2 regions of the Streptomyces sp. NPDC005303 genome follow, and region 2 is predicted to be linked to the other one. Evidence: riboswitches for the same ligand, from Rfam matches in the RefSeq annotation. Region 2 holds a riboswitch; the other holds the start of a gene.
The links. Region 2 has a riboswitch for S-adenosylmethionine ahead of ABZT93_RS24550 (aminotransferase class V-fold PLP-dependent enzyme). Riboswitches for the same ligand answer to the same signal wherever they lie in the genome.

Region 1: linked by a shared signal. The riboswitch ahead of thrC (threonine synthase) and the one ahead of ABZT93_RS24550 (aminotransferase class V-fold PLP-dependent enzyme) in region 2 are both predicted to bind S-adenosylmethionine.

The regions. Positions count from the first base shown of each region.
Region 1 is NZ_JBEXGM010000014.1:299-14,712, reverse strand. It holds gene ABZT93_RS20715 (GNAT family N-acetyltransferase) at 1-28, opposite strand, end outside; gene ABZT93_RS20710 (flavin reductase family protein) at 72-617, opposite strand; gene cdgB (diguanylate cyclase CdgB) at 985-2,640, shown strand; gene ABZT93_RS20700 (carbohydrate-binding protein) at 2,762-3,709, shown strand; gene ABZT93_RS20695 (1-phosphofructokinase family hexose kinase) at 3,713-4,642, opposite strand; gene nagA (N-acetylglucosamine-6-phosphate deacetylase) at 4,721-5,959, opposite strand; gene ABZT93_RS20685 (ROK family protein) at 5,959-6,903, opposite strand; gene ABZT93_RS20680 (extracellular solute-binding protein) at 7,073-8,281, shown strand; gene ABZT93_RS20675 (DUF3263 domain-containing protein) at 8,315-8,548, shown strand; gene otsB (trehalose-phosphatase) at 8,553-9,374, opposite strand; gene ABZT93_RS20665 (trehalose-6-phosphate synthase) at 9,377-10,762, opposite strand; gene ABZT93_RS20660 (glucosyl-3-phosphoglycerate synthase) at 10,894-11,838, opposite strand; SAM riboswitch class I at 11,988-12,146, shown strand; gene thrC (threonine synthase) at 12,162-13,445, shown strand; gene ABZT93_RS20650 (MoaD/ThiS family protein) at 13,442-13,717, shown strand; gene ABZT93_RS20645 (cold-shock protein) at 14,161-14,367, shown strand.
Region 2 is NZ_JBEXGM010000018.1:121,950-136,363, reverse strand. It holds gene ABZT93_RS24555 (serine/threonine-protein kinase) at 1-1,086, opposite strand, end outside; gene ABZT93_RS24550 (aminotransferase class V-fold PLP-dependent enzyme) at 1,155-2,516, opposite strand; SAM riboswitch class IV at 2,641-2,757, opposite strand; gene trpD (anthranilate phosphoribosyltransferase) at 2,830-3,894, opposite strand; gene ABZT93_RS24540 (cytochrome bc complex cytochrome b subunit) at 4,197-5,834, opposite strand; gene ABZT93_RS24535 (Rieske 2Fe-2S domain-containing protein) at 5,831-6,886, opposite strand; gene ABZT93_RS24530 (c-type cytochrome) at 6,883-7,692, opposite strand; gene ABZT93_RS24525 (heme-copper oxidase subunit III) at 7,753-8,373, opposite strand; gene ABZT93_RS24520 (hypothetical protein) at 8,519-8,920, shown strand; gene ABZT93_RS24515 (Ig-like domain-containing protein) at 9,017-10,273, opposite strand; gene ABZT93_RS24510 (cytochrome c oxidase subunit 4) at 10,405-10,803, opposite strand; gene ctaD (cytochrome c oxidase subunit I) at 10,800-12,542, opposite strand; gene coxB (cytochrome c oxidase subunit II) at 12,539-13,504, opposite strand; gene ABZT93_RS24495 (aminotransferase class V-fold PLP-dependent enzyme) at 13,750-14,414, shown strand, end outside.

The sequences.
Region 1 (14,414 bases), on a different contig from region 2:
TCTCTTCGAGGCGTGGTGCGAAGGTCATCCGGGGGACCTTAGGACGGGTCAGCGGCGCGCGGCCACCGAATTCATCCCAACTGCCGGTACCTGCCGCGGAAATACGTGAGCGGGCCGCCGTCCGCGCTCGGCACGTCGGCGGTCAGTACGCGACCGATCACCAGGGTGTGGTCGCCGGCCTCCACGCGCTGTTCGGTGCGGCACTCCAGGGTGGCGAGGGCGCCGCCCACCAGAGCGGCGCCGGTCGCGGAGCCGCGGACGTACGGGATGTCCTCGAACAGGAGGCGGTCGCTGATGCGGCCCTTCATGGCGAAGCGGCCGGCGATGTGCCGCTGGCTCTCGGACAGGACGGACACCGCCCACAGCGGTTGCTCGTCGAGCAGGTCGTCCATGCGGGAGCCCGTACGCAGGCTGACCAGCACCAGAGGCGGGTCCAGGGAGACCGAGAGGAAGGCCGTGGCGGTCATGCCGACGTCCTCGCCCCCGGGGCCCTCGGCGTCGAGCGGGGGCTCGAACGCGGTCACCAGGACCACGCCCGCGGCCAGCCGGGACATGGCGGCCCGGAACTCGTCGTTGCTCACCCCCACAGCATGCCCGGAAGCGGGCGGAGGGATCATCGGCACGGTGGCGGGGGGAGTGTTCGGCACGCCGGAAACGCTAATGTCCGCTCCGGGCGCTCCGCATCGGGCCTTCGCCCGAGGCCGGACCTAGGTCCACCGGCGGAGATGCGCACAGTGGCCACAAACACCCAAAGTTTGCGTTCAGTAAACGCACAGGGAAAACGCAGAAGCTCCACTCAATTGTTCATCTTTCGCTGTGACTTGAGTCACAAGGGGCGCTAATTGTTGACCCTGTGTACCGAGTGGGCAGCGCGCTGTGATTCAGTGGCGGGAAGTACCGACCGAGCCGCACCAACGAACCGCACTGACGATACGCCGAAGAGAACCCTTGATTCGCTGCGAGGTCTCGGGGGGAGGGCGAGCAATGGAGAGCGAGTCGGAGCCGTACGTCCGCCTTGCGTCCCTGCGACAGCTGCACCAGGTCATGGCCGACATGAACACGGCCCGCAGCCTGGCCGACACACTGCAGACCGTCGCGAACGGCGTGGTCACCGCACTCGGCTACGAACTGGCGTGCGTCAATCTCGTGCGCCCCGACGGCGACCTCGTGGTCGCCGCCTTCTCCGGGAACCAGGCCGCCGAGGCGCTGATCACCGGCCGGGTGGGCTCCCGCGAGTCCTGGGAGCGCCGGCTGAGCATGGGAGAGACCTGGGGCGACCTGGTCTTCATACCGCACACCGAGGGCTGGGTCCTCGACGACGACGACGTCCCGCAGTGGTACACCGACGGGCCCGCGCCCCGCTTCGAGGACGAGTGGCACCCCTCCGACCGGCTGTTCGCGCCGATGTACACGCCGGGCGTACAGGGCGGTCAGTGCGGCGAGCTGATCGGCGTGCTCTCCGTGGACCGGCCGCGCAACGGCCGCAGGCCGGGCGCCTGGGGTCGCGAAGCGCTCCAGATGTACGCCTTCCAGGCCGCGATCGCGATCAGCAACGCGCGTCTGCGGTCGAACATGCAGCGCGCGCTGGTCAGACTCGAAAGGGAACAGCAGGCCCTCAGGGCCAGCGAAGAGAGCTTTCGGCAGGCCTTCGAGTACGCCCCCTCCGGCATGGCCATCGCCGAGATGGGCGGCGACCAGCACGGCCGCATCCTGCGCACCAACGACGCCCTGTGCCGCCTCCTCGGCCGCCCCGCGTCCGCGATGCGCCGCTATTCCTTCTCCGACCTGGTCCACCCCGAGGACATAGGCACCCTGCTGCGCACCTCGGCGGAGGGCGGACGCGCCGAGCTCCGCCTCGGACGCCGGGACGGCACCTACGTCTGGGTCTCCCTGCGCAACTCCGTCGTCGCCGACGCGGCCGACGGCCCGCGCTTCCTGCTCACCCACGTCGAGGACATCGAGGAGCGCAAGCGCCGCGAGCTCCAGCTCGCCCACCGCGCCTCCCACGACTCGCTGACCGGCCTGCCGAACTCCGCCGAGCTGCGCTCGCGGCTGTCCTCCCGGCTCTGCCAGCGCCCCACCCACACCGGCGCCCTGGAGCCCGTCGACGCGGCCTTCGGCCACCCGGCCTTCGACGCGGGCGGTCACGGTTTCGACTTCCGGCAGGGCGGTGCCGCGGCGTACGACGCCTTCGACCACCATGTGCACACCGTCGCCCCCGAGGGGGAGCGCGACGACGGCTCCAAGGGGCTCGCGGTGCTCTTCTGCGACCTCGACGGCTTCAAGTCGATCAACGACCGGTTCGGGCACAACGCGGGTGACGCGGTGCTCATCGAGGTCGCCCGGCGGCTGTCCCAGTGCGTCCGCGACGGCGACACCGTGGCGCGGCTCGGCGGCGACGAGTTCGTGATCCTCGCCGACGGGCTCGGCAAGGCCGACGCGGCCGACCTCGCGGTACGCCTGCGCAACGAGATCATCCAGCCGATCCGCGCCGAGGGACGGGCCGTGCGGGTGGGTGCCAGCTTCGGAATCGGCTGGGCGCACTGCGGCATGACCGCGGACGAAGTGTTGAAGTCGGCCGACGAGCGGATGTACGTCGAGAAACGATCTCGTCCCAAACAACACAGACGCGCGGGCTGAGCCCCAGGTCAGCGAGCCGATGCGATCCGAGTCACCCGTTTGGGCCATCAGGAGCGGGTAGGCTCGCCATTCTGACTCCACGTATCGCATCCGATCCGCACCTGTTGAGGAGTACCAAGGGATGACGTCCGGCAACAACGGCGCGAGCACGCCAGAGGACGAAGACCCGTTCGGCTACCTCTACGCCGACGGCCAGGCCAACGGCGCCCAGCCGCCCTCAGGCGGCGGCTACGGCTACGGCTATCCGAACTCCGTCAACCGGACACGCTCGGTCGGCCAGCGGCAGTACGGCCAGCAGCAGGCACCGGCCGCGCCGAACGGCCCGTACGGCCAGGTCCCGCAGCAGCAGGGCCAGACCGGCTACGGCCAGCCCAGCGCCCACTACCAGGCCCCCGAGACCCTCCCGGGCGGGGCCCCCACCAGCCAGCAGCCCATGCCGGGCTACAGCGGTGGCGGCCGCTCCGGTGGCCCCAACACCAAGGGTCTGCTGATCGGCGCGATCGCGGTGGTCGCCGCGGTGGTCATCGGCATCGCCATCGCGATGGCGGGCGGCGACGACGACAAGGGCGACAAGGGCAACCAGGCGGCGACGACCCCGACCACGTCCCAGAGCTCGGAGCCGAGTCCGTCGACCTCGGCGTCGGAGGCGGCCGACCTTCCGGAGGCCGACGTCAAGACGATGCGGCTGGAGGGCGGCACCGGCGTCGCGTCCGACGTGAAGGGTGCCCAGGCCGACGGGGGCGTGTACGTCCAGGGCTTCAACCAGGTCGGCGCCTCGGTCACCTGGACGGTCAACGGCATCAAGAAGGCCGGCGTCTACCGGGTGTACGTCCGCTACAGCCTCCCCGCCGAGGACGCCAACGCGACGGTGACGGTCAACGGGAAGCCCTCCTCCCGGCCGCTGAACATGAAGAACTTCGGTGGGCTCCCCGCGAACGAGTGGCAGGAGACCTGGGCGCAGGTCTCCCTGACCAAGGGCACCAACACGATTCAGCTGTCCTGCCAGCAGGGCAACCAGTGCAACGCCCTGCTCGACCAGTTCTCCGTCACGGAGAACGTCGACCGTTAGGAGTCAGGCCGCGCTGACCTCGCCCGTCACCGCGACCCGCGTCAACAGCTCCTCGTAGGCCGCTCGGTCGAACTCCCCGGCCACCGGGGACAGTACGGTCGCCGCCGACAGGGCGACCGCGCGGGACAGGCGGTCCGGCCACGGGAGTTGTTCCGCCAGGGCCGACAGCAGCCCCGCCACCGCCGAGTCGCCGGCGCCCGTCGGGTTGCCGTGGACCGTGGTGGGCGGGGTGGCGCGCCAGCGGCCCTCCGGCGTCGCGGCGAGGAGGCCCTCCTTGCCCAGGGAGGCGACGACGGCGAGGGCGCCCCGGCGTCGCGCGTCCCGGGTTGCGCGCAACGGCTCGTGGGAGCCGGTCAGTTCAAACAGTTCGTCGGCGTTCGGCTTGACGATGTCGGGGCGGGCGGCGACCCCGCGGCGCAGCGCCTCTCCGCTGGTGTCGAGGAGGACCGGGACCCCGGCGGCCTTCGCCGTGCGGATCAGGCCCGCGTACGCCCCCACCGGCACCCCCGGTGGCAGACTCCCGCACAGGGCCACCGCCGCGACGGACGGGACGAGATCCTCGTACGCCTCCTGGAAGGCGGCCCACTCCGCGGATGTCACCGTCGGGCCCGGTTCGTTGAGCTGTGTGGTGTCGCCGGACTCCGCGTCCACCACGGCGATCGTGCGCCGGGTCGGCCCGCCGACCGGGACGAGCGCGTCCACCAGGCCCGGTACGGCGGTGAGCCGCTCCTGGACCGTGCGGCCCGTGGCACCGCCCGTGAACCCGGTGACCGTCACCTCGTGGCCGAGCGCGGCCAGCACCCGGGCCACGTTCAGCCCCTTGCCGCCGGGGCGTTCGGTGACGTCGGAGACCCGGTGGCTGGTGTGCGGCCGCAGCGACCGTACGCGATAGGTGATGTCGAGAGCGGTGTTCAGCGTGACCGTGAGGATCACCTGGGCCGACCTCCCCCGAGAGACAGAATGTGCCCGTCCAGTCTCCCAGGATGCCACCGGGCCCAACAGCGTGACAGATCAGCCCAGTTGGGGATCGACCACCCATTCTCCCCGGCGCATGACGCCCTTGAGGTCGAATTGATGGTCGAGGAGGACCAGGTCGGCGTCCTTGCCCGGCTCCAGCGACCCGATCCGGTCGGACATGCCCAGCAGCCGGGCCGGGTTGGCGGAGATCGCCGCGACCACGTCCTCGACCGGGAGCCGGTCCACGGTCACCGCCCGCTTGAAGGCGCGGTCCAGGGTGAGCGTCGAGCCGGCGATCGAACCGCCCTCGACCAGGCGGGCGACTCCCTCGCTGACCTCCACTTCCAGGGGGCCGAGCATGTATCGGCCGTCGCCGAAGCCCGCCGCGTCCATGGCGTCCGTGATGAGGGCGACCCGCTTCGACCCCGCGTGGTGGAACGCGAGTTGCAGCGCGGCCGGGTGGAGGTGAGTGCCGTCGTCGATCAGCTCGACCGTGATCCGCTCGTCCTCCAGGAGGGCGGTGATGGGACCGGGGGTGCGGTGGCCGAGGGGCGGCATCGCGTTGAAGAGGTGGGTCGCCACGGTGGCGCCCGCTTCGATGGCCTCGACGGTCTGCTCGTAGGTCGCGTCCGTGTGCCCGACCGCCGCGATGACCCCGTGTTCGGCGAGGAGGCGTACCGACTCGATGCCGCCGGGCAGCTCGGTGGCGAGGGTGAGCATCTTCGCCTGGCCGCGCGCCGCGTCGATGAGCTTGCGGACCTCCGCCGGGTCCGGGTCGCGCAGGAGTCCCTCCGAGTGCGCGCCCTTGCGGCAGGGGGAGATGAACGGGCCCTCGAAGTGGACGCCGGCGATGTCGCCCTGTTCGGCGAGTTCGGACAGGAGACCGGCTCGCTGGGCGAGGAAGTCCATGTCGCCGGTGACGGTGGAGGCGACGAGGGTGGTGGTCCCGTGGCTGTGGTGTGTGGCGATGCCCTTGAGCACGTCTTCGATCGTGCCCGAGGTGAAGGAGGCTCCGCCGCCGCCGTGGTTGTGGAGGTCGACGAAACCTGGGACCAGCCAGTGTCCGGTTACGTCGATGACCTGGGCGTTCTCCGGGGCGGCGCCGATGATTCGGGTGCCGTCGACGATCACTCGGCCGTTATTGACGGTTCCCGTGGGGAGGACGACCGTTGCGCCGGACAGGACGAGGGGCGTATGGCCCGTTGCGGGGTGCGGGTTCGTCGTGGCTGGTCGCGCCCGCGCGGCGGTAGCCGCAGATTCAGCGCTGTCCCGCGCCCGTGGGTGGGCTGTCATCAGGGCGTTACCTCCGAACTGTCCGTCTTTTTGAGGAGATCCCAGGCCAGTAGGCCCGCGCCCAGGCAACCCGCCGTGTCGCCCAGTGCCGCGGGGACGATCGTCGGGAGCTTCTGGAAGGTGACGCGCCTTTGGACCGCGTCCCGCAGCGGTGTGAACAACGTTTCCCCCGCCTCCGCCAGGCCGCCACCGATGATCAGGGTGCGGGGGTCCAGGAGGGTGAGGGCGGTGACCAGGCCGTCGGCGAGGGTGTCCACGGCGTGCTGCCAGATCTCCCGGGCCTTCGGGTCCTGGGCCTCGACCGCCTTCGCACAGTCCGCCGCGTCCGCGTCCGGGTTCCCGGTGACCGAGGCCCAGGCCTCGCTGACCGCGGCGGCGGAGGCGTACCGCTCCAGGCAGCCCCGCTGGCCGCACGGGCAGGGCGTGCCGTCCGGGCGTACGACGATGTGGCCGATCTCGCCCGCGAAGCCGTGCGCGCCGGCCTCCACCCGCCCCGTGATGCCGATCGCGCCGGCGATGCCGGTGCCCAGGGCGACGAAGAGGAAGCGGTCGGTGCCCTGGCCGGCTCCGATGCGGCCCTCGGCGAGGCCGCCGGTGCGGACGTCGTGGCCGAGGGCGACCGGGACGCCGCCGAGGCGCTCGGCGAGCAGGTGGCGCAGGGGGACGTCCCGCCAGCCCAGGTTGGCGGCGTAGGCCGCGATGCCCCGGCCCTCGTCGACGATGCCGGGTACGGCGACGCCGGCCGCGGCCGCGGGGGCATCGAAGTGCTCGGTGCCGTACGCGCGCAGCTCGGCGGCGAAGTCGAGGATGCCGTCGACGACCGCGTCCGGTCCGTGCTCGCGGCCGGTCGCCCGGCGGGCCCGGTGCAGGAGTGCGCCGTCCGCGCCGACCAAGGCCGCCTTCATCCCGGTGCCGCCCACGTCGAGGGCGATGACATGTCTCACGGGGGACAGTGTGACCCGTTGACCCACAAGAGGTCTAGTCCACTCGCGTGGTGTAGACCTTAGTTCTGAGATATGTATGACTTTTCGAAAGATTTCGAACGTGAGTTTGGGGCGGTTGTCGGTGCGGCGGCGTAGGACGGGAACGATCGCGGCGGTGTCCGCACTGGGTATGACGGCAGTCCTGGGCGGCTGCGGGCTGGGCGGCGGCTCGGACGAGGTGACGCTGAAGCTGGTCGCCGCCGACTACGGCGACAGTTCGGCCAACAGCTCCCAGAAGTACTGGGACAAGCTCGTCAAGGAGTACGAGGCCGAGCACGCCGGCGTGAAGGTCGACGTCAGCGTGTACTCGTGGACCGACGTCGACCGCAAGGTCAAGGAGATGGTCGACGCGGGCAAGGCGCCCGACATGGCGCAGATCGGCGCCTACGCCGACTACGCGGACAAGGGGCTGCTGTACAAGGCCGACGAGCTGATCGGGATCCGGGAGCAGGCCGACTTCGTCGCCCAGCTCGGCTCGGCGGGGCGTATCGACGGGATGCAGTACGGCATGCCGTTCGCCGCCTCGACCCGGCTGCTCTTCTACAACAAGACCCTCTTCGCCGATGCCGGGCTCACCCCGCCGAAGACGTGGAAGCAGCTGGCCGCCGACGCCGAGACCCTCAAGGCGGACGGGGTGAAGTACCCGTACGCGCTGCCGCTCGGACCCGAGGAGGCGCAGGCCGAGACCATGCAGTGGCTGCTGAGCGGGGGCGGCGGATACATCGACGACGTCGGCACGTACGGCATCGACTCCGAGGAGAACGTCGCCACACTGACCTGGCTCAAGGACGACCTCGTCGGCAAGGGACTGACCGGTCCCGTCGCGCCCGAGAACCTGAACCGGGCCGCCGCGTTCTCGGCGTTCGCCGCCGGGGACGTCGGAATGCTCAACGGGCACCCCTCGCTGATGAAGACCGCCGCAGAGAAGGGCGTGAAGTTCGGGATGGTGCCGATGCCCGGCGCCGACGGACCGACCAGGAACTCCATGGGCGTCGCCGACTGGATGATGGCCTTCCGGCAGAACGGGCACGCCGAGCAGGTGGGCGACTTCCTCGACTCCGTCTACAGCGAGAAGAACGTCCTCGCGTTCTCCCGCGAGTACGACCTGCTGCCGGTGACGAACTCCGCGTCCGAGGTCATGAGCGGTGACTCCCGGGACGCCGACCTCAAGCCCTTCCTCGACGCCCTGCCCAGCGCGGAGCTGCCCCCCGTGGGCAAGACGTCCTGGGCCTCGGTCAGCGCGGCCGTGAAGAAGCGGATCGGCTCCGCGGTGAGCTCCGAGGGAAACCCCACCGAGGTGCTGCGCGCGTTGCAGCTGACCGCGCGGAACGCGGAGTAGTCGCTGTCGGTGGCGGGCGTTACGGTTCCGGGCATGGAGCATGCGGAACTCGACCGCCGTGAGCGGGACATCCTCGCGCTGGAGCGCCGCTCCTTCGCGGGGCCCGGCGCGAAGGAGCGGGCGATACGCGAGGAACTGGGCCTGGCACCGGTCCGTTACTACCAGCTGCTCAACGCCCTGCTGGACGATCAGCGCGCGCTGGCCTTCGACCCGGTGACGGTGAACCGGCTGCGCAGAGTGCGGGAGGCCCGGCGGGCGGAGCGCTGAGGGGTCAGCCGAGCCGCTCCGCCAGGTCCCGCAGGAGGCCCACCACACCGGCCGGGCCGTCCACCACCAGGTCGGCCCGCTTGCGGAGTTCCGTCACCTCGTCGCTGCCGCTGCACACCAGGAGGCCGGGGGTGCCGGCGGCGCGGAGGTCGTCGACCGCGGCGAAGGCGGGCAGGTCACCCAGGTCGTCGCCGGCGAACAGCACGGACCGGGCGGAGACCTCGCGGGCGTGCTTCTGGAGGGCCACGCCCTTGTCCATGCCGGGTGGGCGGAGCTCCAGGACCAGACGGCCCGGTTCCACGATCAGGCCGTTGCGGGCGGCCAGGTCGGCGAGGGGGCCCTGCAGGGCCTCGAAGGCGGACTGGGGGTCGTCGGCCCTGCGGGTGTGGACGGCCACCGCCCGGCCGCCCTTCTCCTCCAGCCACGCGCCCGTCCCGGCCAGAAGCTCCGGCAGCTCGGCCCGGACCGCCGCGACACCCGGGTGCGGGGCGGGGGCCGTGACCTCACCCGTCGCCGCGTCCCAGCGCTCCGCCCCGTAGTGGCCGAGCACGGTCAGGTGCTCCAGGCCCGGGACCTGCGCGAAACCACCGTTGCGGACCGCGACCGCGGCCGGGCGGCCGGTGATCACCGCCACGGACGCCACCTTCGGCGCGAGCGCCGCGAGCGCCGGCACCGCCTCGGGGTGGGCGAACGCTTTCTCCGGGTCCGCCACGATCGGCGCCAGCGTCCCGTCGAAGTCGAGGCCGATCACCGCGCGGCGCGGTTCGGCGAGGAGCGCGCGCAGGCCCTCCTGGCCGGCGGGGGTGGTGGGCGTGGGAAGGTTCATGCTCACCCGTTCAGTGCGTTCAGCTGGTCCAGGAACCACTGGGCCGGTGGGAGTGCCGTCGCCGCCGCGGCGAGCCGCTTCGCGCGTTCGGCCCGTTCGTGGGGCGGCATCGTCAGGGCCTCGTGCAGGGCGGCCGCCGTCTGCTCCACGTCGTACGGGTTCACCACGATCGCGTCCTCGCCCAGCTCCTCGTACGCCCCGGCCTCCCGCGACAGCACCAGCGCGCACCCCTCGTCGGAGACCACCGGCACCTCCTTCGCGACCAGGTTCATGCCGTCCCGGATGGGGTTGACCAGCGCCACGTCGGCCAGCCGGTACGCGGCGAGGGAGCGCGCGAAGTCGTCCTTCAGATTCAGCAGGACCGGGGTCCAGCCCGGTGTGCCGAACGTGTCGTTGATCTCGTCCGCCAGCCGCTGCACCTCGGCCGTGTAGTCCCGGTACACCGCCAGGTCCTGCCGCGACGGATACGCGAACGCCACGTGCACGACCCGCTCCCGCCACTCCGGCCGCGACTCCAGCAGCCGCCGGTAGGAGAGCAGCCCGCGCACGATGTTCTTGGACAGCTCGGTGCGGTCGACCCGCACGATCGTCTTGCGGCCCGCACCGATCTCCTCGCGCAGGGCGACGATCCGCTCCTCCACGTCGGCCTGGTGGGAGCGGGCGCGCAGGAAGTCCGCGTCCGCGCCAAGGCCGTGCACCCCGATCCGGGTCTCCCCGAGCCCGTCCGCGAACTCCGTGCAGCAGGCGGTGAAGGCGTCCGCCCAGCGGCGGGTGAGGAAGCCGAGCCGGTCGGCGCCCAGCATGCCGCGCAGCAGCTGGGACGCGATGTCGTCGGGCAGCATCCGGAAGTAGTCCACCGGCGCCCACGGCGTGTGCGAGAAGTGGGCGATGCGCAGGTCGGGGCGGAGCTCGCGGAGCATCCCCGGCACCAGGCACAGGTGGTAGTCCTGCACCAGGACCGCCGCCCCCTCGGCCGCCTCCTCGGCGAGCGCCTCGGCGAAGGCGCGGTTGTACGTCTCGTACGACGCCCACTGCCGCCGGAACTCCGCGTCGAAGGACGGCTCCAGCGGGGTCTGGTAGAGGAGGTGGTGGACGAACCAGAGGACCGAGTTCGCGATGCCGTTGTACGCGTCCGTGTGCACGTCGGCCGGGATCGGGAGCATACGGACGCCGTCCTCGCCGACCCCCTGCCGTACCGCCTCGCGGTCGCCGTCGGACAGCGCGGAGCACACCCACAGCGCGCCCGCCTCCGGACCGATCGCCGAAAGGCCCGAGACCAGTCCGCCGCCACCCCGTCTGGGGTGCAGCGAACCGTCCTCCTGGACCTCGTACGAGACCGGGCCGCGGTTGGACGCGACCAGCACCTGGGCGTTGTGCGATGAAGCCATGCCTCGAAACCTAGCCCGGTGTACAACCGCTCAAACGTTCCCGTAGCGTCTTCGGCCCGCGGCCCGTGGGGGCTGGTCGCGCCCACGGGGCGGAGCCGCAGATCGATACAGTCCCGCGCCCCTTGGTGGGTCTACGCAGCCCTTCTTTTCATGTACTCCGGAATCTCCGTCATCGGCGGCCGCTCCTCCGTGTCCACGGAGTACGTACGCGGCTCGAAGCCGTCCCGGCCCCGCTCGAACTGGGTGAGGGAGGGGCGGATCATATGGCCGCGGGCCAGCCGCAGCTGTGCGGTGCGGTAGATCGCGGCGGACATCCGGCCCAGGGCCTGCCCGTCCTGGTGGCGGTGCTTGCGCACCCCGACGTCGACCTGGGCGAGCGCGTCCAGGCCCACCAGGTGCAGGGCGTCGACCAACATGCCCAGCTCGACGCCGTAGCCGACGGGGAACGGCAGCTGCTCCAGCAGCGAGCGCCGGGCCGCGTACTCGCCGCCCAGCGGCTGCACGAAACCGGCCAGCTGCGGCCAGTGCATGTTCAGCAGCGGCCGCGCCATGAGCTCGGTGACCCGGCCGCCCTGCCCGGCGGCGCCGCCCAGGGGACGGTCGTACATGCCCTTGACCAGGTCGACCCCGGGTTCGGTGAGCAGCGGGCCGACGATGCCGGAGACGAAGTCCGAGGAGAACTCCTTCAGGTCGGCGTCGATGAAGCAGACGATGTCCCCGGTGGTGGCGAGCAGGGAGCGCCACAGGACCTCGCCCTTGCCGGGCACGGCGGGTAGGCGCGGCAGGATGTCGTCACGGTGGACGACCCGCGCACCGGCCGCCTCGGCGACCTCGGACGTGCGGTCGGTCGATCCCGAGTCGACGACGACGATCTCGTCGACCAGCGGGACCTGCTGCATGAGGTCATGACGGATCACGGCGACGATGTCACCGACCGTCTCCTCCTCGTTGAGCGCGGGCAGGACGACACTGACGGTCTGACCCGAGCCCCGCTTCGCGGCCATGATCCGGTGGAGCGGGCGATCGGTCACCGACCAGGAACGGGTGGCCAGCCAGCGCTCGACTTCGTTCAGCACAGTGCGCGGCTCCTCTGCGTGTGATCTGCGGGTGATCCATCTCGCGGTTCGGACGACTCTCTCAACTGTCCTGGTCGTCGGTTACAGTCTTGAACAACGCGGATGACCATCGCATGTCCTGGGTGGGCCCGCCGTTCACAACTTCATACCGCTCATCCAGAGGGGCAGAGGGATACGGCCCGATGAAGCCCCGGCAACCCTCCAGTCGGTTCTCGTAGCGATCGCTGACGATCGTCTCCGCGAGGCTCCCGATTAGGGAAGGTGCCAAATCCGTCTCACGGCGAAGTGCGTCGTGAGGAAGATGAGGAAAGGGCCTCGCCTCCATGGCTGCGCAGACTGTTGCAAGCACCACGAACTCCGTCGATCTGGGTCCCGCCGCGGCGCTGAGCTGCCGCGAATGCGGCCACCGCGTCCCGCTCGGCCCGGTCTTCGCCTGCGAGGAGTGTTTCGGCCCGCTCGAGATCGCGTACGACTTCTCGGCCTATGACACCGAGGAGCTCCGCAAGCGCATCGAGGCGGGACCCGCGAACATCTGGCGCTACGCCCCGCTGCTGCCCGTCCCCGCGGACGTGGCGGACAAGCCCAACATCAACCCCGGCTGGACCAAGCTCGTCAAGGCCGACAACCTCGCCCGTGAGCTGGGCGTCGACGCCGGAAAGCTGTTCGTCAAGGACGACTCCGGCAACCCGACGCACTCCTTCAAGGACCGGGTCGTCGCCCAGGCCATCGAGGCCGCCCGCGTCTTCGGTTTCACCACCCTCTCCTGCTCCTCCACCGGCAACCTGGCCGGTGCGGTGGGCGCCGCCGCCGCCCGGGCCGGCTTCCGCTCGTGCGTGTTCATCCCGCACGACCTGGAGCAGGGCAAGGTCGTCATGGCCGCGGTCTACGGCGGCGAGCTCGTCGGCATCGAGGGCAACTACGACGACGTGAACCGCTTCTGCTCCGAGCTGATCGGCGACCCGGCCGGCGAGGGCTGGGGCTTCGTCAACGTCAACCTGCGGCCGTACTACGCGGAGGGGTCCAAGACCCTGGCGTACGAGATCTGCGAGCAGCTGGGCTGGCAGCTCCCCGACCAGCTGGTCGTGCCGATCGCCTCCGGCTCGCAGCTCACGAAGATCGACAAGGGGCTGCAGGAGCTGATCAAGCTCGGGCTCGTCGAGGACAAGCCGTACAAGATCTTCGGTGCGCAGGCGGAGGGGTGCTCGCCGGTGTCGGTGGCGTACAAGGCGGGCCACGACGTGGTCCGGCCGCAGAAGCCGAACACCATCGCCAAGTCGCTGGCGATCGGCAACCCGGCGGACGGGCCGTACGTGCTGGACATCGCCCGTCGTACCGGCGGGGCGGTGGAGGACGTCGACGACGAGCAGATCGTCGACGCGATCAAGCTGCTGGCCCGGACCGAGGGCATCTTCGCGGAGACCGCGGGTGGCGTGACCGTGGGCGTGACCCGCAAGCTGATCGAGAACGGCGTCCTCGACCCGACGAAGACCACGGTGGTGCTGAACACCGGCGACGGTCTCAAGACCCTGGACGCGGTGGCCGGTACCGGGCTCACCGCCACGATCCGTCCGAACCTGGACTCTTTCCGAGAGGCTGGCCTCGCATGAGCGTCAACGTCCGCATCCCCACCATTCTGCGCACCTACACCGGTGGCCAGGCCGAGGTGCAGGCCGAGGGTGGGACCCTCGCCGAGGTCATCGCGGATCTGGAGAAGAACCACACGGGTATCGCCGCGCGTGTTCTCGACGACCAGGGCAAGCTGCGGCGGTTCGTGAATGTGTACGTGAACGACGACGATGTGCGGTTCGAGCAGGGGCTGGAGACGGCGACGCCCGACGGGGCCGGCGTCTCCATCATCCCGGCGGTCGCCGGCGGGTGACCGTATGACTGGTCATTACCTTCGGTAACAGTAATTACCGAGTGTTCATCTGATTGCCCTCTCCGCGAGAGAAGCGGAGGGGGCAATTCTCTATGGTTGAGCACGGTACAGTTGGGGAACCTGCTGCTTCCCGCATGCCGGACGCATATGAGTTCCGACTTCGGATGCGACGAGAAGTAGCCAAAGTGTGTGGGTTCTTTGCGCCTTATGCTCCTTTTATGGGGCCCGACTTGCCCCGAATTCGGGCGAATTCTCACTACATTCCGGACCCCTTCCGTCCAGAATTCTCGTCCGATTGACCTGTTGCAGACGGCAGTTGGACAGATACATTCAGCCGCGGTCGACGCGTTCCGGCGCACGCCCCCAACCATGTGGGGGGTGAGGTCTGACCCGGATCCATGAAGTGTGGATCCGTGCAAGGGCCAGTAATAGGGGAGTTAGGCATGGCTCAGGGCACCGTCAAGTGGTTCAACGCGGAGAAGGGGTACGGCTTCATCGCGGTCGACGGTGGTGCGGATGTTTTCGTCCACTACAGCGCGATTCAGATGGACGGCTACCGCACCCTTGAAGAGGGCCAGCGGGTCGAGTTCGAGATCTCGCAGGGTCAGAAGGGGCCGCAGGCGGACATGGTCCGTCTCGCGACTGGCTGAAGCACGCGCCGGGTAACAACAGCGTCGTTCTTCGTTCTTCTTCGAAG
Region 2 (14,414 bases):
CCACAGCCACCCGCCCGCGCCTCCGGCCGCCACGACCCCGGCACCGCCCGCCACGGCCCGCAGCAGCCGGCGCCGGGAGGGCCGGACCGGGACCGGGGTCGCATCGGTGACCGCGGGGACGTCCGTGACGGTCACGGGTGCCACGTACTCGACCCGGCTGCCCCGCTCCCCCGAGTCGTGCCCGGGAACCCAGAGCGCGCCGCTCCGGGCGGCCTCGGGCTCTTGCGCGGCCCCTGGCGCGTACCACCCGGGCCGCAGCCCCTCGCGAAGCGACTCCGCGGTGTGTCCCGCTGCCGCGACCAGTTCGGCGGGCGTCGGCCGCGCGCCGGGGTCGTCCCGCAGGCACGACTCCACCAGCGGCAGCCGCTCCTCCGGTACGGCGGACAGGTCCACGTCACCGGTCAGGATCCGCAGCAGAACGACCGAATCCTGTCCCTCGCCGAAGGGTTCCTTGCCGCCCGAGGCGTAGGCGAGGACCGCGCCCAGGGAGAAGACGTCACTGGCCGGCACCACCTGGGCGCCGTTGCGGATCTGCTCGGGCGACAGGTAGCCGACCGATCCGACGACCACGCCGGTCCGGGTCAGGGCGGTGCCCTCCAGGGCCCGGACGATCCCGAAGTCGATGACCCTGGGGCCGTCCGGCGCGAGCAGGATGTTGGAGGGCTTGAGGTCGCGGTGGACCAGGCCCTTGGCGTGGATCGCGGCCAGCGCCTCGGCGAGCGCGGCCGCGAGCAGTCGTACGGCGTCCGCGGGCAGCGGCCCCCGGTCGAGCACCGCGTCCCGCAGGTTGGGACCCTGCACGAACTCGGTGGCCATCCAGGGCCGCGCGGCCTCGGTGTCCGCGTCCACGACCCGCGCGGTGTACGTGCCCGCCCCGCCGACGGTCTGCGCGGCCCGCACCTCGTGCCGGAACCGGGCGCGGAACGTACGGTCCCCGGCGTGCTCGGTCCGTACGACCTTCACGGCGAGGCGCAGCCCGCCGCGCGCCTCGGCGAGGTACACCTCGCCCATGCCGCCGGCCCCGAGTCTGCCCAGGACCTCGTAGGGCCCGATGGTCCGCGGGTCCGTCTCGCGCAGCTCCTGCACCCCGTGCTCCCCCTGCATTCCGTACGGCTGCTGAGGGGGAGCGTATACGCGCGCCGGACGTCCGTACGTCAGACGGCCGGGACGCAGCGCCCGTCCTCGGTGCGGTACGTCCACTTCGCACCGTCCGTGACCAGTTCCTTCACGGCCTTCACGAACCGCTCCACGTGCTCGTCCGGCGTGCCCGCGCCGAAGCTCACCCGGATCGCGTTGAGGGACTTCTCGCCGGGCGCGGCCTCGGGGGCACCGCACTCGCCCTGGGACTGCGGGTCGCTGCCGAGGAGGGTGCGGACGAGGGGGTGGGCGCAGAACAGGCCGTCGCGGACGCCGATGCCGTACTCGGCGGAGAGTGCGGCGGCGAAGTGGGAGCTGTTCCAGCCCTCGACGACGAAGGAGATCACGCCGACCCGGGGGGCGTCGTCACCGAAGAGGGACAGGACGCGGACCTCGGGGACGTCGGCGAGACCCTGGCGGACCTTCTCGATCAGGTACTGCTCGCGGGCGACCAGGCTGTCGAAACCGGCTTCCGTCAGCGCCTTGCAGGCCGACGCGATGGAGTAGGCGCCGATGACGTTCGGGGAGCCGGCCTCGTGGCGGGCGGCGCTCTCGTGCCACTCCACGTCCACTCCCCCGTCCTCGCGCCGGGTGACCTTGCGGCTGGCGCCGCCGCCCGCGAGGTAGGGGTCGGCGGCCCGCAGCCAGTCGGCGCGGCCGGCCAGGACGCCGGAGCCGAAGGGGGCGTACAGCTTGTGGCCGGAGAAGGCGACCCAGTCGACGTCGAGGTCACGGACGCTCACCGGGTGGTGCGGGGCGAGCTGGGCGGCGTCGAGGACGATCCGGGCGCCGTGCGCATGGGCGGCGGCGGCCAGCTCGCGGACCGGCCACAGCTCGCCGGTGACGTTGGAGGCGCCGGTGACGCAGACCAGGGCCGGAGCGTCGGAGTCGCGGTCGGCGAGGGCCTTCTTCAGGGTCTCCACGGCCTGGCTCGGGGTGCGCGGGGCGTCGAGGTAGCTGACCCGGGCGTCCTGCCAGGGCAGCAGGCTCGCGTGGTGTTCGGTCTCGAAGACGTAGACCTGGCAGTCGGCGGGGAGCGCCGCGGCGAGGAGGTTGAGCGAGTCGGTGGTGGAGCGGGTGAAGATGAGCTGGTCGTCGTCGCGGCAGTCGAGGAACTCGGTGACGGTCCTGCGGGCGCTCTCGAACAGGTCGGTGGACAGCTGCGAGAGGTAGCCGGCCCCGCGGTGCACGCTGCCGTAGTAGGGGGCGTACGCCGCCACGTCGTCCCAGACCCGCTGGAGGGCCGGTGCGCTGGCCGCGTAGTCGAGCGCCGCGTAGGTGACCTCGCCGCCGGTGACGAGCGGGACGGTGACATTCCTGCCCAGAACGGGCAGCTGGGCACAAAGGGTCTGGACGGAGGCAGCGGTGGAGACGGACATGGCGGGGCTCCCGTGAAAAAAGTGAAAGGTGAGATGGGTATGCGGAGGCGGGGCTCGGCGCCCTATCGCATTCGCTTGCTCACGGAAGACTCCCTCGACGACCAGGACCCCTGGTTTCGAGAGGGGCCCGCGCTTGCCGTAGACCTCGCTGCCTACGGCCTGGTCCTCACCCGGGGCACCCCGCCACGGACGGAGGGTTGCCGGACAGTCGGCCGGGGCCTCATGACTGTCACTCATGACCTGGTACAGGAACGTACGTGAAGTGATCGCGGTCCCGCAACTCGTGTCCGAACTACGGGACCGCGACCGGCTGCTAGGCGTTGCTCGCGGCCACCCAGCGGGCCAGGACGCGTTTCGCCGCCCCCGAGTCGATCGACTCCGCGGCCTTGTCCATCCGGTCTCGCAGCTGCTCGGCCAGCGTCCCGGTGCCGGGATTCAGGGCGACCAGGGCGGCCGCCGAGTTCAGGAGTACGGCGTCCCGCACCGGGCCCCTCTCGCCGTCCAGCAGCCGCCGCGCGACCTCGGCGTTGTACGAGGGGTCACCGCCGCGCAGGGCCTCCACCGGGACGAGCTCGATGCCGACGTCCCGGGGGTCGAAGCTCTCCTCGGTGACCTTGCCGTCGCGGACGGTCCAGACGCGGGAGGTCGACGTGGTCGTCAGCTCGTCGAGGCCGTCGTCGCCGCGGAAGACGAGGGAGGAGTTGCCGCGCTCGGCGAAGACGCCGGCGACGATCGGTGCCATACGGGGATCGGCCACGCCGACCGCCTGGGCTCGCACCCGGGCCGGGTTGGTCAGCGGACCGAGGACGTTGAACACCGTGCGGATGCCCAACTGGCTGCGGGCGGCGCCCACATGACGCAGCGCCGGGTGGAACTTGATGGCGAAGCAGAAGGTGATCCCGGCCTCCTCGGCGACCTCGGCCACCCGCTGCGGGGTCAGCTCCAGGTTGACGCCGAGCTTCTCCAGGACGTCGGAGGCGCCGGAGGCCGAGGAGGCGGCCCGGTTGCCGTGCTTGACGACCTTGGCGCCGGTGCCGGCGATGACGATCGAGGACATCGTGGAGATGTTCACGGTCTTCGCGCCGTCGCCGCCGGTGCCGACGATGTCGACGGTCGGGCCCGACACCTCGATGACGTTCGCGTGCTCGTACATCGCGCGGACGAGACCGGTGATCTCCTCGACGGTCTCGCCCTTGGCCCGCAGCGCCACCACGAACCCGGCGATCTGGGCGTCGGTCGCCTCACCGCGCATGATCCGGTCCAGCGCCCAGAACGTGGCGTCGGCCTCCTGGTCCCGCCCGGACAGCAGACCGTTCAGCACCTCGGGCCAGGAACGGCCCGCCGCGGTGTCGCCTCCAGCGGGGGTCACAGCGCTCATGGGGCCGCTCCAGATGTCGAAGAAAAGTGTGCCCACACCCTATCCAGCCCGCGGCACGACACAGGGCCCCGTCCGGCGTTCGGACGGGACCCGTCCCAGCCCGCAGCCACGCGGTGCACAAGCCCCCACCGAGGCCGCGGCTGCGCCGCAGGCATCCAGGGGCGCGAGGAACTGCGCAAAACGCCCGCCCCCACCGAACCGCACCCGCACCCGCACCCGCACCCGCACGGCAAAGGACCCCGTCCGAGATTCGGACGGGGTCCTTTCAACCGCGCCGTGGCGAGCGCAGCGACAAGCAGCGATCAGTGGTGGCCGTGGCCGCTCGTGATCTCCTTGTACTCCTCGACGGTCGGCTTGGGGATCTGGGACTCCTCGCCGTAGTACGCCTCGCTCAGCTTGGCGCGCAGCTTCTCGGAGCTCTTCACCTTGCGCTCGACGCCGTTCTCGTCGACCGTGGCACCGATCGCGGCCGGCTCGTACTGCTCGTGCGCCGTGAGCGTGTGCAGCTGCTCCTGGCTGAGCGGCTCGTGCACCTCGATGAACTCACCGTGCGGCAGGCGCTTGATGATGCCGGACTCGCGACCGTGCAGCACCTTGTCCTTGTCGCGGCGCTGGAGGCCGAGGCAGATCCGCTTGGTGGCGACGAACGCCAGGACCGGGGCGACGAAGAACGCGACCCGCACGAACCAGGTGATGGCGTTGATCGACAGGTGGAAGTGGGTGGCCCAGAGGTCGTTTCCACCACCGATCAGCAGCACCATGTACCAGGTGATCCACGCGACACCGAACGCGGTCCGCGTCGGAGCGTTGCGCGGCCGGTCCAGGATGTGGTGCTCGCGCTTGTCGCCGGTGACCCAGGACTCGATGAACGGGTACACCGCGATCGCGACCAGGACCAGCGGGAAGATCACCAGCGGGATGAACACACCCAGGACGAGCGTGTGGCCCCAGAAGTTGATCTCCCAGCCCGGCATGACACGGATCAGGCCCTCGGAGAAGCCCATGTACCAGTCCGGCTGGGCGCCCGTGGACACCTGGTCGGGACGGTAGGGGCCCATCGACCAGATCGGGTTGATCGAGGCGATCGCCGCGATGGCCGCGATGACACCGAAGACCAGGAAGAAGAAGCCTCCGGCCTTGGCCATGTAGACCGGCAGCAGCGGCATGCCGACGACGTTGTTGTTCGTCTTGCCGGGGCCCGCGAACTGCGTGTGCTTGTGGTAGAAGACCAGGATCAGGTGGCCGACGACCAGGCCGAGCATGATGCCCGGCAGCAGCAGCACGTGGATCGAGTAGAAGCGGGCCACGAAGTCGCCGCCCGGGAACTCTCCGCCGAACAGGAAGAACGACAGGTACGTGCCGACGATCGGCACGGACAGGATCGCGCCCTCCATGAAGCGGACACCGGTGCCGGAGAGCAGGTCGTCCGGGAGCGAGTAACCGGTGAAGCCGGTGAACATGCCGAGGACGAACAGCAGGAAGCCGAACAGCCAGTTGACCTCACGCGGCTTGCGGAACGCGCCCGTGAAGAACACACGCATCATGTGCACGAACATGCCGGCGAGGAAGATCAGCGCCGCCCAGTGGTGGATCTGCCGGATCAGCAGACCACCGCGCACATCGAAGGAGATGTGCATGGTCGAGTTGAACGCCTCGGACATCAGCTGTCCCTGCAGCGGGACGTAGCTGCCGTGGTACTCCACCTCGTTCATCGACGGGTGGAAGAACAGCGTCAGATACACACCCGTGAGGATGATGATGATGAAGCTGTAGAGGCAGACCTCACCCAACATGAACGACCAGTGGTCGGGGAAGATCTTGCGCATGTTGGACTTGGCCAGGGAGTAGATCCCCAGCCGTCCGTCGGCCCAGTCGGCGACGCGCTCGCCGGCCGGCGCCTTCCCGCGTGCGCGGGACTCGGAGGACTCTGTAGTACTCATCCGCGCTCCCAGAATGCAGGACCGACGGGCTCCTCGAAGTCGCCGAGCGCTTCGAGGTAACCCTGGTCGTTCACGCCGATGCGCAGCTGCGGCAGGGCGTGACCGGCGGGGCCGAAGATCACCCGGGCACCGTCGGAGAGGTCGAAGGTGGACTGGTGGCAGGGGCAGAGCACGTGGTGCGTCTGCTGCTCGTACAGGGAGATCGGGCAACCGACGTGGGTGCAGATCTTCGAGTACGCGACGATTCCCTCGTACGACCACTCGAGCTCGCGCTTGTCCTTGATGTTGTCCGGCTGGATGCGGACGATCATCAGGGCGGCCTTGGCGATCTCGGTCTGGAACTCCTCGTCGTGCTCCTCCAGGCCCTCGGGCTTGGCGAAGGTCAGCGAGCCGACCTGGACGTCGGAGGGGCGCAGCGGCTCGTTGGTGTTCATGTTGACGAGCTGGAGGCCCTTGCGCCACATCGTGTGGCGGAGCTTGGTGCCGGGCAGCGGGCCCAGGTCGCGCAGCAGCATGACGCCGGAGAGCGGGAACAGGGCCAGCGCGCCGAACATCGTGTTGCGGATCAGCTTGCGACGGCCGAGCGCCGACTCCTTGGCACCCTGCTTGAAGTCCGCGTGGACCTTCGCGCGGACCTCGGGGGACGCCTCGATCGGGTGACGCTCGTCGGCGATCTCCTCGTCGGACATCAGGGTGCGGGCCCAGTGGACCGCGCCCGCGCCGATCGAGAAGAGGGCGAGACCGAGGGTCAGGCCCAGCGCGAAGTTCAGGGCGTTGATGTGCCCGATCGGGAAGACGTAGATCGACTTGTCGTGGGGGATGCCCACGTACGAGGCGATGAACCCGACGGTGGCCAGCATCGACACCGTGAACAGCATGGCCACCGTGCGCTCGGACCGCCTGGCGGCCCGCTCGTCGATGTCCTGCACCCGGTGCTCGTGGGGCGGGAGACCGGGGTCCGCGAACGGGTTCTTCTCGTCCGCGACGCCTACCGCGCCGTGCGCGTCCTGCTCAGCGGGCAGGTTCTCTTCTGGAATGTCTTGGCTACTCATGACTTCTTGGCCTTTGCGGTCCGAGCGGCGACCCAGACGGCGACCGCGATCAGCGCGCCGAGGCCGAAGATCCAGGCGAACAGGCCTTCGGAGACCGGGCCGAGACCGCCCAGCTCAAGGCCGCCGGGGCTCACGGTGTCGTCGCCGTTGACCGCGTTCAGGTACGCGATGATGTCCTTCTTATTCTGCTCCGACAGCGTGGTGTCGGGGAACGACGGCATGTTCTGCGGGCCGGTCTGCATGGCCTCGTAGATGTGCTTCGGGGAGACACCCTCGAGGCTCGGCGCGAACTTGCCGTGCGTCAGCGCACCACCCTTGCCGGTGAAGTTGTGGCACTGGGTGCAGTTGTCACGGAAGAGCTCACCGCCCTTGGCGATGTCGGCACCGTCGGGGCCGTACTGCGCCTCGGTCGGGATGCTCGGACCGGAGCCCAGCGAGGAGATGTACGCGGCCAGCTGGTCGATCTCGGCCTGCGTGTAGATGACCTTCTTGCGCGGAACCTGCGCGCCCGGCTGCTGGGCCGGCATACGGCCGGTGCCGACCTGGAAGTCGACGGCCGCGGCGCCCACGCCCACGAGGCTCGGACCGTCGGAGGATCCCTGACCGCCGGTGCCGTGGCAGCTGGCGCAGCCTACGGCGAAGAGCTTCTTGCCCTCGTCGATGGCCAGGGACTGGGCGGTTTCATCTGCCTTCGCCTTGTCCGCGGGTGCGAACACGGCGTACAGCCCCCCGGTGCATGCCAGCGCGAGGAGTAGGACGACGAGCGCCGCCAGCGGGTGGCGTCGTCGTGCGGAGAGCTTTTTCACGGATTACCCCGGTGTCAGGATCTTCTGCGTCGATGCTTGCGATGTCGGGAGCGGGCCCGGCTACTTGATCATGTAGATCGTGGCGAAGAGGCCGATCCAGACGACGTCGACGAAGTGCCAGTAGTAGGACACGACGATGGCCGCGGTCGCCTGTTCGTGGGTGAACCTCTTGGCCGCGTAGGTACGCCCGAGAACGAACAGGAACGCGATGAGGCCGCCCGTCACGTGCATGCCGTGGAAGCCGGTGGTCAGGTAGAACACCGAGCCGTACGGATCGGAGGAGAGCGAGAGCCCGTCCTTCTTCACCAGCTCCGTGTACTCGTAGATCTGACCGCCGATGAAGATCGCGCCCATGATGAAGGTGATGATGAACCAGCCCCGGAGCTTCTTCACATCACCGCGCTCGGCTGCGAAGACGCCGAGCTGGCAGGTGAGGGAGGAGAGCACCAGGATCGTGGTGTTCGTCGCCGAGAACGGGAAGTTCAGGCTGGACGCCATTTCCTTCCAGTGGTCGGGACCCGTCACCGATCGCAGGGTGAAGTACATCGCGAAGAGGGCCGCGAAGAACATCAGCTCGGAACTCAGCCAGATGATGGTTCCGACGCTGGTGAGGTTCGGTCGGTTGACCGACGGGTGCGCGTGCCCGGTTGTCTCTGTCGTTGCTGTCGCCACGACCGACATTATGTCGGTCGCTTATCCCGCCCTCACCCCGGGGGGTGCCGTTCGGAGTGTCTCCCTGTTCCGTACCGGTGTTGACGTGGTGTTCAAGGGAGTAGCATCCGGCCCAACGGGCCTGTCCTTACGACGCTGACGTCACGGAGGAACAATGCAGCCGACCGCCACGGTGCTGGTCTACAGCGACGATTCCAACACCCGCGAGCAGGTACGGCTCGCCTCCGGCCGGCGACCTGCTCCGGACGTCCCGTTGGTCGAGTTCCTGGAGTGCGCCACGCCCGCCGCGGTGCTGAAGGAGCTGGACAAGGGCGGCATCGACGTCTGTGTGCTGGACGGGGAGGCCGTGCCGATGGGCGGCATGGGCCTGTGCCGGCAGATCAAGGACGAGGTGTTCCAGTGCCCGCCGGTGCTGCTGCTGATCGGGCGGCCGCAGGACGCGTGGCTGGCCACGTGGAGCCGGGCCGAGGCCGCGGTGACGCATCCGGTGGATCCGGTGGAGTTCGCGGCGGCGCTGGCTTCTCTGCTGCGGGAGAAGAAGGCTCTGAGCGCCTGAGAGCTCGGGGTGCGGAGTCAATGGCGTCTGCGGGCCCGTCGTGGCTTGTCGCGCAGTTCCCCGCGCCCCTAAAGGGGCGCTGCCCCTGAGCCTCCTCTAGACGCTCTCCGGCCTCAGCCTGGCCTGCTCCGCCGCGCTCGGGGCGTCCGGGGTTCCCGCCACCAGGGCGCTGCCGTCGCGCCACTTCTTCCAGTCCAGGTTCCAGTCGCCGAAGCCGTTGCCGAAGGGCTCCATGGTGCGGCCCTCCGAGTTGACGACCTGGACCACGTCGCCCTCGTGGACGGTGTCGAAGAACCACTCGGCGTTGGACGTGCTCATGCCGGTGCAGCCGTGGCTGACGTTGGCGTAGCCCTGGGAGCCGACCGACCAGGGGGCGGCGTGCACGTACTCGCCGCTCCAGGTGACGCGGGTGGCGTAGTAGACCGGGAGGTCGTACGACTCCGAGGAGCCCTCGGCGATCCCGATGCTGGTGCCGCGCATACGTACGAAGTACTCCTTGCCCAGCACGACCTTGACGCCGTTGCGGGTCTCGAAGCCGGGCTTGCCGGTGGTGACCGGGAGCTCGTTGATGACCTCGTCGTTCTTGTAGACCTTCATCGAGTGTGCCGAGGCGTCCGTCACGGCGATGATGCGGTCGCCGGTGGTCAGTTTCAGGGACTTGCCCTTGCCGCCCCAGAGCCGGTCGCCGATCTTGATGCCCTCCAGGTCGCTGCGGACCTGGATCGTGGCGTGGGCGGGCCAGTACTCCTTGGGCCGGTAGTGGAGTTCCTTGTCGTCCACCCAGTGCCAGGCGCCCGGCACGGCAGGCGTGGAGTCGACCCTGAGGGCCCGCTCGACGACAGCCCGCTGGGCCTTGTCCTTGACGGGACGGTCCAGCTTGGCGGTGACGGGCTGGCCGACACCGTACGTGCCCGACTTGGGGCCGAAGGTGACGTTCAGGCGCTTCTTGCCGAGAGGCTTGCTGGTGTCGAAGTCGAGGACCTTGCGGCCGGGCGCCCCGTCGTCGTCCTCGGTGCTCACCCGGACCGTGTAGTGGGCGTTTGCGGCCAGCGGGGAGGTGCTGTGCCAGCGGGTGCCGTCGGCGGAGAGTTCGCCCGCCACATGGCGGCCCGTGGCGTCCGTGGCCGTGACGTCGGTGATGCGGTCGTCGTCGGTGGTGACCTCGAGCGGCTTGTCCGGGTCGGCCTTCTTGCCGTCGCCCGTGGGCGCGTTGAAGGCGACCTGGTCCGCCGCGTCGTACGGCGCCTGCGCCAGCGGGTTCCCGTCGGACCCGCAGGCGGCGGCGCTCGCGCCGAGGGCGATCACCAGCAGCGTGCAGCTCACGACGATGCGGGTACGCGGTGCGTGGTTCATGACTTCACGCTAGGAAGCCCCGTCAAGAACGGCGCGCTGAGTGACTCGTACGAGGGACAAGGATTACGGCAAAAGCAGGAGCCCGGACGCTCCTGACGGAGTGTCCGGGCCCCTGTTGAGCTCCGGTCGTGCTACTGCGTGCGGTTCTCACCGCGGTAGTACTCGAAGACCCAGCCGTACAGGCCGATCAGGATCACCGGCACCGAGAAGTACAGCAGCCACCAGCCGATCGCGACCGACAGGAAGGCGAGGGCACCGCCGAAGCCGAGGGCGAGCGGCTGCCAGCTGTGCGGGCTGAAGAACCCGACCTCGCCGGCGTCGTCCGCGACGTCGGCCTCCTTGTTGTCCTGCGCGCCGGCGTCCACCCGCTTGGCCGTGAAGCCCAGGTAGAAGCCGATCATGATGGACAGACCGAAGGCCAGGAAGAGCGCGGTGGTACCGGCGGGCTCCTTCGACCACACGCCATAGACGATCGCCATGGCGAGGATGAAGATGCTCAGCCAGAAGAACATCCGTCCCTGGATCTTCACTTCCCGGCCTCCTTGCCGCCGTTGCCGGCCAGAGCCTTCTCACCGTGACCGGCGTTCTCGAGCTGGTCGAGAGCGGCGATCTCCGGGTGGTGCAGGTCGAACGCCGGGGATTCGCTGCGGATCCGCGGCAGGGTGAGGAAGTTGTGGCGCGGCGGCGGGCAGGAGGTCGCCCACTCGAGCGAGCGGCCGTAGCCCCACGGGTCGTCGACGCCGACCGGCTTGCCGTACTTGGCCGTCTTCCACACGTTGTAGAGGAACGGCAGGATCGACAGGCCGAGCACGAACGAGCTGATCGTCGAGATCGTGTTCAGGGCGGTGAAGCCGTCGGCCGCCAGATAGTCGGCGTAACGACGCGGCATGCCCTCGGCGCCCAGCCAGTGCTGGACCAGGAAGGTGCCGTGGAAGCCGATGAACAGCGTCCAGAACGTGATCTTGCCGAGGCGCTCGTCGAGCATCTTGCCGGTGAACTTCGGCCACCAGAAGTGGAAGCCGGAGAACATCGCGAAGACGACGGTGCCGAAGACGACGTAGTGGAAGTGCGCCACCACGAAGTACGAGTCCGAGACGTGGAAGTCCATCGGGGGCGAGGCCAGGATGACACCGGTCAGACCACCGAAGGTGAAGGTGATCAGGAAGCCGGTGGCCCAGAGCATCGGGGTCTCGAAACTCAGGGACCCCTTCCACATCGTTCCGATCCAGTTGAAGAACTTCACGCCCGTCGGTACGGCGATGAGGAACGTCATGAAGGAGAAGAACGGCAGGAGCACACCGCCGGTGACGTACATGTGGTGGGCCCACACCGTCACGGACAGGCCCGCGATCGCGATGGTCGCCGCGATCAGACCCATGTAGCCGAACATCGGCTTGCGGGAGAAGACCGGGATGACCTCGGAGATGATGCCGAAGAACGGCAGGGCGATGATGTACACCTCTGGATGGCCGAAGAACCAGAAGAGGTGTTGCCAGAGCAACGCTCCGCCGTTCGCGGCATCGAAGACGTGTGCCCCGAATTTCCGATCCGCCTCCAGCGCGAACAGCGCGGCGGCGAGGACGGGGAAGGCGAGCAGGACCAGCACCGCGGTCAGCAGCACGTTCCACACGAAGATCGGCATGCGGAACATGGTCATGCCCGGCGCGCGCATGCAGATGATCGTGGTGATGAAGTTGACCGCACCGAGGATCGTGCCGAAGCCGGAGAAGGCCAGACCCATGATCCACAGGTCGGCGCCGACGCCCGGCGAGCGGACCGCGTCCGACAGCGGGGAGTAGGCGAACCAGCCGAAGTCGGCCGCGCCCTGCGGGGTCAGGAAGCCGCCCACCGCGATCGTCGAGCCGAACAGGTAGAGCCAGTAGGCGAACATGTTCAGCCGCGGGAACGCCACGTCGGGCGCGCCGATCTGCAGCGGCATGATCCAGTTGGTGAAGCCGGCGAACAGCGGCGTCGCGAACATCAGCAGCATGATCGTGCCGTGCATCGTGAACGCCTGGTTGAACTGTTCGTTCGACATGATCTGCAGGCCCGGCCGGGCCAGCTCGGCGCGCATGAAGAGCGCCATCACGCCGCCGATCAGGAAGAACGCGAACGACGTGGCCAGGTACATCGTGCCGATCGTCTTGTGGTCAGTGGTGGTGAGCCACTTGATGACCACACTGCCGCGGTTCTGGCGCCGGACCGGCAGCTCGTCCGTGTAGTGGGACCCTGCTGCCGCGGCACCCTGGGGTTCGTTGAGGATGCTCACAGGTTCGTCGTCTCCCGGTCCTTCTCGTGGGCGGTCTGCTCGATGCCCGCGGGAACGTAACCGGTCTGCCCCTTCTTCGCGAGGTCCTTGAGGTGCTGCTCGTAGCGCTCGGGGGAGACGACCTTCACGTTGAACAGCATCCGGGAGTGGTCGACGCCGCAGAGCTCGGCGCACTTGCCCATGAAGGTGCCCTCCTTGTTCGGAGTCACCTCGAAGGCGTTGGTGTGACCCGGGATGACGTCCTGCTTCATCAGGAACGGCACCACCCAGAAGGAGTGGATGACGTCACGCGAGGTGAGGACGAAGCGGACCGTCTTGCCCTTGGGGAGCCAGAGGGTCGGGCCGGGGTTGCCGGTCTGCGGGTTCCGCGTGGCGGGCGTCCCGAAGTCGTAGACACCGCCTGCGTTCGCCGGGAAGTCGTTCTTGAACCGGGTCGGAATCGCGTCCAGGTTCTTGTCCGTCTTCGCGTCACCCGTCGAACCCGCGACGGGCTCGATGTAGTTGAACGCCCAGCTCCACTGGTAGCCGACGACGTTGATGGTGACGTCGGGCTGCTTCTTGAGGCTGAGGAGCTTCGACTCGTCGCGGGCCGTGAAGTAGAAGAGCACCGAGACGATGACGAGCGGAACCACGGTGTACAGCGCCTCGATGGGCATGTTGTACCGGGTCTGCGGAGGTACCTCGACCTTGGTGCGGCTGCGCCGGTGGAAGATGGCGCTCCAGATGATCAGACCCCACACCAGCACGCCGACGGCGAGCGCGGCAGCCCAGGAGCCCTGCCACAGGGAGAGGATCCGCGGAGCCTCTTCCGTGGTCGGGGTGGGCATACCAAGGCGGGGGAAGTCTTCCCAGTTGTACGAGCAACCGGTGGCGGTCGCCAGGACCAGGCCCGCAATCATTGCCTGCAGCAGCTTCCGCCGCATCGGGCGCCGCGGCGAGCGGTCGGAGCCGTTGGGACTCACGTAGCGCCTTCCCGAGAGTCTCGCCCGCGCGGATTGGCTGCGGCCTGCCCTTACTCGGTGGTCGGTCGCCGCCCTGCGTCGGGCAGGGGTTTGGATGTTTATGCGGACCAAACCCTAGCCGACGCCCTCCGGGGGTTCAGCGGGAGGGGGGCCTACTGGGTCGGGGGTTCGCTGGTTTGGCGGCCGCGGGTGCGTAGTGGCTGGTCGCGCAGTTCCCCGCGCCCCTAGGGGGTTAGCGTTGCTGTGTGTCTTATTTCGACGCTGCTTCCAGTGCTCCACTCCATCCCGTAGCTCGTCAGGCCCTGTTGGCCTCATTGGATGAAGGGTGGGCCGATCCCTCGCGCCTCTACCGAGAGGGGAGGCGGGCTCGGATGTTGCTGGACGCCGCTCGGGAGGCTGCCGCCGAAGCCGTCGGGTGTCGTCCTGATGAGTTGACGTTCACCTCTTCGGGGACCCGGGCCGTGCACAGCGGGATCGCCGGGGCGATGGGCGGGCGTCGGCGGGTCGGACGTCACCTGATCGTGTCAGCTGTCGAACACTCCTCGGTACTGCATTCGGCGGAGTTGTTCGAGGTGACCGAGGTGCCGGTGGACCGTGGCGGGGCGGTGAGTTCGCGGTCGTATGCCGATGCGTTGCGTCCCGACACCGCTCTGGCGTGTCTCCAGTCGGCCAATCACGAGGTGGGGACCGTGCAGCCGGTGGCCGAGGTGGCCGCCGTGTGCCGGGAGGCCGGGGTGCCGCTGCTGGTGGACGCGGCGCAGTCGCTGGGGTGGGGGCCGGTCGAGGGCGAGTGGTCCCTGTTGACCGCCAGCGCGCACAAATGGGGCGGCCCGTCGGGGGTCGGCCTGCTCGCCGTACGCAAAGGTGTCCGGTTCTCCCCCCAGGGACCGGCCGACGAGCGGGAGTCGGG